4 regions of the Kitasatospora sp. NPDC022785 genome follow, and region 1 is predicted to be linked to each of the others. Evidence: riboswitches for the same ligand, from Rfam matches in the RefSeq annotation. Region 1 holds a riboswitch; each other region holds the start of a gene.
The links. Region 1 has a riboswitch for cyclic di-AMP ahead of ACZ3YO_RS01175 (C40 family peptidase). Riboswitches for the same ligand answer to the same signal wherever they lie in the genome.

Region 1 (2,193 bases):
TTGGTGCCGACGTTGGTCCCGTAACCGGCCTGCTGCTGCGAGGTGCGCGGCAGCGAGACGCCCGCCTGCGCATAGGCCCAGCCGGTGAGGCCGGAGCAGTCGAAGGAGCTCGGGCCGGTGGCGCCGTAGACGTACGGCGAACCGAGCTTGCTCTCGGCGGCGGCGATCGCGGCGGCGGCGCGCGAGCCGTTGGCGGCCGGCGCGGCGGGCTTGGCGGCGGCCGGCGCCGAGGACGACGCACCGAGGTCGGTGCGGCTGTTGTCGCGGGAGGCGCGGTCGGCGTCGGCCTTGGCCTTCGCCTCGGCCTTGGCGGCGTCCGCCTTGGCCTTCGCCTCGGCGGCGGCCTTCTCCTCGGCCGCGCGCAGCGCCTGGCGCTCCTGCTCGGTCAGCGTGTTGAGCAGGTCCTGGGCCTTGGCCAGCTTGCCCTGGACCTCCTCCTTGGAGGCCTTCAGCTGCTGGGTGGTGGTCTCCAGCTCGCCGAGCTTGGCCTGGGCCTCGTTGCGGTCCTGGTCGAGCTTGCGCTGCTGCTCCTGGAGGTCCTTCAGCGCACCGGACTGGGTGCTGCTGGCCTGGGTCAGCGCACCGGCCTGGTTCAGGAAGTTGTCCGGGCTGGACGAGAGCATCAGCTGGACGGTCGACGATATGCCGCCGTTGCGGTACTGCTCGCCGGCGATCTCGGCGAGGCCGCCCTGGGCCTCGGTCACCGAGGCCTGCTGACGGGCCACCTGGTCCTGGAGCTCGCCGACCTGCTTCTGCAGCTCCTGCTGCTTGGCCTGGGCACCGTTGTACTTCTCGGTCGCCTGCTCGGCCTGCTCGTTGAGCTGGTCGACCTGCTCCTTGACCTGGTCCTTGGTCGGCGTCGGGTCGGCGTGGGCGCCGGACTGCGCGGAGAGGGCGACGGCAGCGGCGGCGACACCGGTCAGGATCGAGACCCGGGCGCGGCCGGCAGGCTTGGGACGACGATGGGACGCCACGAAGGCGGACTCCTTCTTCCAACGCCCGCCTACCGGGTGAGCTGACGGGTTCGGGCCGGAAGCGTGCCCTACGACGCCTCACCGGCCGTTCCAGCGGCCGACCTGGCGCCGATTCACCCCGGAGGAACATTGGTTCCCCGGCTCCGCTCCACAGCGCCCCCGACTGCTGGGCTCCCCGTCGGACCGGTCTGCGACCCGTCCCGCTGCTTCACGAACTCGGCGGTAAACCCCCGCCGCCACCCAGGCTGGGTGATCGACTGTGCGGTGGTTCGAGGCACGACCCTAGTAACAGAACCGTGATCCGTTCAAATCCTTGTCAGAAAAAAGACGGAAGAATACCCAAGTTCATTTGTGAATATGACCGGGTGTGACGGGCGCCGTACGCGGAGCTGATCATTTCTCACATACGGCCGGGAACACCGACGCCACCCCCGCTCGGAGGTGGCGCGGATCACAGGGCCGGATCCCGGCCCCTGGGCGTGTCGGTCCGTCAGACCCGGCGGATGGTGTTGATCTTCATCGCGTCGGCCTTCATCACCTTCACCACATCGCCGGTGTGCGGCGCGTGCACCACCATGCCGTTGCCGATGTACATCGCGACGTGGCTGCGGTCGTCGCGGTAGATGATCAGGTCGCCCGGCTGGGCCTCGGCGAGCGAGGGCACCCGGGTGCCGACGTTGCCCTGTGCCTGCGAGGTGCGCGGCAGCGAGACGCCGGCCTTCCCGTACGCCCAGACCATCAGGCCGGAGCAGTCGAAGGTGCTCGGGCCGGTGGCGCCCCAGATGTACGGCGAGCCCTGCTTGCTCATCGCGTTGGAGACGGCCGCCCCGGCGAGACCGGAGGCCTGCGGCAGGCTGCCGAGGTCGGCACGCTCGCTACCGCGCGAGGCCCGGTCGTCCTGCTGCTGGGCGGCCTTCAGCGCGGCCCGGTCCGCCGCACTCAGCGAGTTCAGCAGGTCCTGGGCCTCCTTCAGCTTCTTGTTGACCTCGGCCTTGGACTGGTTCAGGTCCTTGGTCGTGGTGTCCAGCGAGGCGAGGATCGCGGCGGCCTCGGTCTTCTGCTGGTCCAGCCGGCGCTGCTGGTCCTGGAGGCCCTTGAGCGCGTCGGCCTGGCTGGAGCTGGCCTGCTGCACGCTGGAGGCCTTGTCCAGGTAGCCGGACGGGTCGGAGGAGAGCATCAGCTGCACGGACGGGTCGATGCCACCGGTGCGGTACTGCTC
Region 2 (2,193 bases), on a different contig from region 1:
CTGGGCGGGCATGATGGTGCGCCACACCAGGCCGGGCCAGGGAGGGGGCCAGCGCGGCGGTGTGGGGCGGGCGGTCAAGCGGATTCGCGCGTACCTGGCGGAGCTGATCCACCGCAAGCGGGCCGACCTCGGCGACGACCTGATCTCGGGTCTGATCAGGGCCAGCGACCACGGCGAGCACCTCACCGAGAACGAGGCCGCGGCAATGGCCTTCATCCTCCTCTTCGCCGGCTTCGAGACCACCGTCAACCTGATCGGCAACGGCACCTACGCGCTGCTGCGCAACCCGGAGCAGCGGGCGCTGTTGCAGGACTCCGTCGCCCGCGGCGAGAGCGCCCTGCTGGAGACCGGGATCGAGGAACTCCTGCGCTACGACGGGCCGGTGGAGCTGGCCACCTGGCGGTTCGCGACCAGCCCGCTGACCATCGGCGGGGTGGAGATCCCGGTCGGCGACCCGGTGCTGGTGGTGCTCGCGGCGGCGGACCGCGACCCGGCGCGGTTCGCCGACGAGAACACCCTCGACCTGGCCCGGACGGACAACCCGCACCTGGGCTTCGGGCACGGCATCCACTACTGCATCGGGGCCCCGCTGGCCCGGCTGGAGGGCCGGGCGGCGCTGGCCACCCTGCTCACCCGATTGCCCGATCTGCGGCTGGCCGAAAGCCCGGAGAATCTGCGCTGGCGGGGCGGCCTGATCATGCGTGGCCTCCGTGAGCTTCCGGTCGAATTCAGTCCGGAGAAGAAGCCCGTCGCAAGCTGACAAACCCTCCGCGGACCTGCCGTCAGGTCCGTGAGTGTCACGGCCTGAGGATCCGACACTCTGACGAGACGTCTCCGACACGCCGCGACAGGGGGGTTGAACCATCATCAACCCGGACATATCGCCTCCGTTGGTGGACGATCGATCACGCACCGTAATTTCTGTGTGATATCGGCGATATGAGCTTGTGATTGGTAAGAGGATCTGTCTACCCTCCGTGGAGTTCGCAGCTGCGGACCTCGTGCGCGGGACGCCGAATCCTGCCCGCCGTGTCACGGGAAACCGACCAGACCCTGGGCAGGGGCGGGGGAACCAGGTTTGTTGCCGTCCTCCACGGCTTGGGGTGAAGCCGCTCGCGCGGGCAGAAAGTCCGTGCGACGCGGCCGGGCCACCTCCCGGTCCGAACCCGACAGCTCACCTCGCAGGCGTGCGGAGAGGGACCTCTTCATGCTGTTCGTTGGAACTGGCCGTCACCGTCGTCGTACCCAGGCCGAGAAGGCCATCGCCGTCGCAGGTGTGGCCGGCGTCGGACTCGCGATGCCGATCCTCACCGCCACCGGCGCCGCGGCTGCCCCCGCCTCGACCTGGGACTCCGTGGCCCAGTGCGAGAGCGGCGGCAACTGGAGCATCAACACGGGCAACGGCTTCTACGGCGGTCTGCAGTTCACCTCCAGCACGTGGAAGGCGTACGGCGGCACCTCGTACGCGCCGCAGGCCCACCAGGCCAGCAAGGCCCAGCAGATCTCGGTCGCCGAGAAGGTGCTCGCCTCGCAGGGCCCGGGTGCCTGGCCGGTCTGCTCGCAGAAGGCCGGCCTGAGCAAGGGCGGTGCACCGGCCTCGGTCGACACCTCCACCGATGCCGCGCCCGCCGCTCCGAAGCCGGCCCAGTCGAAGCCCGCGCAGCCGAAGCCCGCCCAGAAGCCCGCCGCCCAGTCGCACGCCCAGCAGCAGACCCAGCCGTACGCGCAGCAGGAGACCCAGGCCCCGGGCTTCTCCGGCCAGGCCGGCTGGGACGCCGAGGCGAAGGTGTACTGGTACCAGAACAACGGCGGCTGGTACTGGACCAGCCACCCGAGCGTCTACCAGCAGTACGCCGGTCAGGCCGCGAGCCAGGACACCCGTGCCGCCCAGAGCACGCCGGTCGCCCAGAGCGCCCCGGTCGCGCCTAGTGCCCCGGCCGCCCAGCAGTACGCCGGCCACGGCTACACCGTCCAGTCCGGCGACACGCTGGCCGGCATCGCCGCTACCCAGGGCGTCTCCGGCGGCTGGGAGTCGCTGTACGACGGCAACCGCGGCACCGTCGGCTCCGACCCGAACCTGATCCTGCCCGGCCAGGTGCTCAACCTCGGCTGAGCGGCCCCGTCTTCACGGTGATTCGACGAAGGGGGCCGGATTCGACCCCCTTCGTCCGCATCTGGTCGCCTTCCGTGGGG
Region 3 (2,193 bases), on a different contig from region 1:
GTCTTCGCGATCGGGTTCGCCCACAAGCAGGGCGACAACCTGCTCCAGGCACAGGCCGTCGGCGACGCGATCGCCCTGATCCGCGCCCGGCTCGGGGTGCCCCGGGTGGACGTGGTCGCGTGGAGCAAGGGCGAGGTCGCGGCCCGCGCGTACGTGTCCTCGGTGCGTCCGTCCTGGGGCCGGGCGTACGCGGGCGACGTCCGCCGCCTGGTCACCCTCGGCGGGCCGAACGGCGGCCTGGACTACGTGTACGCGCACGGCTGGGCGTTCTCGCTGGCCACCTGGCCGGCCTGTGGCGGCACCGCCAACGCGCCGTCTCCGCACCTGTACATGACCTGCTACGGCACCTCCACCGCCCAGCCCTGCCTCGGGGTGCTGCCCAGCGGCGGGTACGACTGCTACCCGGGCCAGCGCCAGCTGCTCGCCCGCTGGGACGCCACCTACGGGGTGGACGGCTCAGCCCAGGACTGGTGGACGACCTACTACGGCGGCCAGGGTTACTACACCTCCGGCCAGGGCATCCAGGCGGCCATCGACGCCGGCTCGCTGATCGGGCCGCTCCAGCAGGCGGGCGTCCCGGCGGCGGTCCGCACCTACCTGCTGGCCGGCGGCTCGGCCGACATCCCGGGCGTGCTCAACGAGAACCGCGGGCCGAGCGACGGCATCGTCCTCACCCGCAGCGCCCTGGACGCCACCGGGATCGGTACCCTCGGCGGCACCCGGCTGCTCACCGGGCTCAACCACCTGGAGCTGGCCTGGTCCCCGGACGCGATGAGCCAGGTGGACAGCTGGCTCGGCTGACCGGCCAAGCCAACTGATCCACTCCGCACCGTCGTTGATCGACTCCACTGTGAGCTGCGCGACAACGCCCCCCGTCGGGTTGTCGCCTCCCGGACGGCCTGCCTAGCCTGCACGGGACGTCCGCTTCGCGGACCTCCGCCGTCGGGACGCCGAGTCCTGTCCACCCGCCGGCCGGCAACCGAGCACCACAGCGGACGGGAGCGGGGGACCCAGGTCAGTGCCCGGCCCGTGCGCTCCGTGCGCGCGGGCCGCGGCTAGGGGTGAAGCCGCTCCAAGGGCGGCCGGGCGACCTCAGCCCGAACCCGACAGCTCACCTCGCAGGCGTCACAGAGGACACCGCCATGCAGAAGCCTGCCCGGCGCGCCGCGCCGCGCCATGCTCGCCCCTCCCGCCGCGGCCGCAACGCCGCCTTCGCCGTCACCGGAGCGCTCGCCATCAGTGGCGCCGGACTGCTCGGCGTGCCGGCGGTGACCGGGGCCCAGGCGGCCACGGCGCCGACCGTCACCCAGGACAAGCTCGGCCCGGCCACCATGGTCGCGGGCAAGGCCTCCACCGCCTCGCTGACCGTCCACTCGTCGGCCTGCTTCACCGCCAAGACGGTCGGCGTCGGCGTGCGCGACGCGGCCGGCCACAACCTCGACTTCCCCGGCAACGTCTCCAACAAGCAGATCTGCCCGAGCGGGCTGTCGATCACCACCGGCTCGCGCACCCTGCCGGCCGGCACCTACACCCAGTTCGGCTTCTGGCAGGACAACGGCGGCGCCTGGCACAACCTGGCCTCCCAGCAGCTGGTGGTCTCCAACGCCACCGCCACCCCCGCGCCGACGCCCACCGCCGCCCCGGCGCCGACCCCGTCGGCGACCCCCTCGCCGAGCGCCACCGGCACCCCGGCCACCGGCGCGCCCGTGGCCGGCAAGAAGCTCACCTGGTCCGACGACTTCAACAGCCTCGGCCTGGGCTCCCGCTGGACCGCAGACAAGAGCAGCTCGTACCACTACGGGGACCACAACCCGAACGACAACAAGCTCGACTGGCTGAACAAGAACAACGTCAGCGTCTCCGGCGGCGTCGCCACCTTCACCGCCAAGCCGGGCGCGCACACGCTGGAGAACGGCAAGCAGGCCTGGGACACCGGCCTGCTCACCACCGAGTACTCCAACGAGGCCTTCAAGGTGAAGACCGGCGACTACGCCGAGACCCGGGTCAAGCTCCCGGCCGGCACCGGCGCCTGGCCGGCGCTCTGGACCTGGAACGGCACCAGCGGCACCCACGGGGAGATCGACTCCTTCGAGTACCACCCCGACAACCCGAACCTGCTGGAGCTGACCAACCACGTCAACCCGGGCCACCTGTACTACACGGACGCCAAGGCGATCGCGAAGGACGGCTGGG
Region 4 (2,193 bases), on a different contig from region 1:
GCTCGACCAGCAGCGAGGCGACGGTGGCGTCGGTGTCGAGCAGCACCTTGTCGGTGATCCGGACGGCGCTCTGCGGGCCGGGTGTCCTGCCGCCCCAGCCGGTCGGGTCGGACCAGCGGCGGCCGCCCTGGTCGACGGTGGGCGCCGCGGCGGGCTGCCCGGGTGCGGCGGGGGTGCCGTCCTGGGTGCCGGCGGGAGGCGGCGCCCCGTGGTCCATCCCGGCCGCGTCCGGGTCCGTCCCCGCCGTGCCCGGGCCCGTCCCGTCCGGGTGCGTCCCCGCCGCGTCCGGGCCGCCCGGCGAGCGGCGCAGGATCTCCTCGCCGCTGACCGCCGCGAACACCGTGCCGACGGCGAGCCAGCGCAGCATCGTCCGGCGGCGTACGGCAGTTCGGGGATCAGCGGGCGGGATGTCCGGTCTGCGACGTTTTGCCCCGCGGTACACCCGGCGACGCTCTTCCGCCGGCCGACCGGCGTCCGGCTCCTCGTCCATGGCCATCGTTGCGTAGCCCTCCCCCCAGACGGCTGCGTCAGTCCTGACCCTCTGAAGCATAGGCAGTTGCGTTGACCCCGACGGGCGTTGCGCGAAAACGGTCATTTCTGATCATGGTGGACAGCCATACGGCACGTGTTCCGCAAACCGTGACGAGCGTCACACATGTTTGCGGTTTGAACTTAAGTCTGCTTAACGTGCTCCCCGTTCGTGGCCACACGGACCCAGCTCATCCGCAACGCCGAGTCCTGCCGTCGGGTGCGCTGGCAGCGCAGAAACGCACCACGGCAGGAGCGGGGGAACCACAGGTAAGTCGCCCCGGACCGGTCCGCGTACCGGTTCAGGGCTAGGGGTGAAGCCGCGTCCACAGCGCGGCCGGGCAACTCCAGCCCGAATCCGACAGCTCACCTCGCAGGCGTGGGAGAGGACCGCATCTTCATGCTGCCCACCAACGGCACCCGCCTGTCCGGCCGTACCCGTCGCGCGATCGCCACCCTCGGCGTCGTCGGCATCGGCCTCACCGTCCCCTGCCTGACCACCGGCACCGCCTCCGCCGCCTCCGTCGCCACCTGGGACAAGGTCGCCCAGTGCGAGAGCACCGGCAACTGGAGCATCAACACCGGCAACGGCTTCTACGGCGGCCTCCAGTTCACCAACAGCACCTGGGCCGCGTTCGGTGGCACCGCGTACGCGGCCCGCGCCGACCTCGCCACCAAGGACCAGCAGATCGCGATCGCCGAGAAGGTGCTCGCCGTCCAGGGCCCCGGCGCTTGGCCCGTCTGCTCCGTCCAGGCCGGTCTGACCAAGGGCGGCACCCCCGCCGCCGTCGACACCACCACCGCCGCCAAGCCCGCCGCGCAGACCCCGGCCCCGGCCGCCAAGCCGGCCACCCAGGCGCAGCCCCAGGCCGCCGCCAAGCCGGCCGCGCCGAAGGCCGACCAGGCCCCGGCCTCCACCGACTCCGCCAAGCCGCAGGGCGGCCACGACTGGTCGCAGAAGTGGCAGGACAAGGCCGCCTCCAACGACTACACCGTGGTCGCCGGCGACTGGCTCGCCTCGATCGCCGACAAGAACCACGTCCAGGGCGGCTGGGAGCGGCTGTACGAGCTCAACCGCTCCACCCTGACCGACGGCCCGCACGTCATCTACCCGGGCCAGCACCTGACCTTCGGTGACCGCGCCAAGGACCAGGCCTCGGACGAGTCCGGCAAGAACTTCGACTGGTTCAACCGTTCCGCCGGCAACTCCGGCCAGGCCGCCGCGGGCACCGCCGCCGCCAAGCCGGCCGCGCAGGCCCCGGCCGCCCAGGCCGACACCCAGGCGCCCGCGCAGGCCGCCACCGGCAGCATGGCCGCCGCGGTCGCCTTCGCCGAGTCGAAGGTCGGCCAGGCGTACGTCTACGGCGGCACCGGCAACGGCGGCTGGGACTGCTCCGGCCTGACCCAGGCCGCGCTGCGCGCCGCGGGCATCTCCGTGCCGCGCGTCGCCGCCGACCAGGCCGCCGCCTCCACCCACGTCTCGCTGGACGCCCTCAAGCCGGGCGACCTGCTGTTCTGGTCCAACAACGGCCAGGACTCCGGCGTGTACCACGTCGCGCTCTACATCGGCGACGGCAAGTACGTCGAGGCCGCCAACCCCAGCTCGGGCGTGCGCACCCAGACCATCGCCAACTGGGCCCCGGACTTCGCCGGCCGGGTCTGACC

Region 2: another riboswitch for cyclic di-AMP. It lies ahead of ACZ3YO_RS27800 (LysM peptidoglycan-binding domain-containing protein); the one in region 1 lies ahead of ACZ3YO_RS01175 (C40 family peptidase).
Region 3: another riboswitch for cyclic di-AMP. It lies ahead of ACZ3YO_RS07030 (glycoside hydrolase family 16 protein); the one in region 1 lies ahead of ACZ3YO_RS01175 (C40 family peptidase).
Region 4: another riboswitch for cyclic di-AMP. It lies ahead of ACZ3YO_RS38740 (transglycosylase family protein); the one in region 1 lies ahead of ACZ3YO_RS01175 (C40 family peptidase).

The regions. Positions count from the first base shown of each region.
Region 1 is NZ_JBVHHB010000001.1:272,578-274,770, reverse strand. Features, by position in the region: gene ACZ3YO_RS01175 (C40 family peptidase) at 1-974, opposite strand, end outside; cyclic di-AMP (ydaO/yuaA leader) riboswitch at 985-1,140, opposite strand; gene ACZ3YO_RS01170 (C40 family peptidase) at 1,465-2,193, opposite strand, start outside.
Region 2 is NZ_JBVHHB010000021.1:8,353-10,545, reverse strand. Features, by position in the region: gene ACZ3YO_RS27805 (cytochrome P450 family protein) at 1-760, shown strand, start outside; cyclic di-AMP (ydaO/yuaA leader) riboswitch at 1,035-1,202, shown strand; gene ACZ3YO_RS27800 (LysM peptidoglycan-binding domain-containing protein) at 1,208-2,113, shown strand.
Region 3 is NZ_JBVHHB010000003.1:303,179-305,371, forward strand. Features, by position in the region: gene ACZ3YO_RS07025 (esterase/lipase family protein) at 1-801, shown strand, start outside; cyclic di-AMP (ydaO/yuaA leader) riboswitch at 1,015-1,140, shown strand; gene ACZ3YO_RS07030 (glycoside hydrolase family 16 protein) at 1,143-2,193, shown strand, end outside.
Region 4 is NZ_JBVHHB010000046.1:16,807-18,999, forward strand. Features, by position in the region: gene ACZ3YO_RS38735 (hypothetical protein) at 1-367, opposite strand, end outside; cyclic di-AMP (ydaO/yuaA leader) riboswitch at 759-923, shown strand; gene ACZ3YO_RS38740 (transglycosylase family protein) at 908-2,191, shown strand.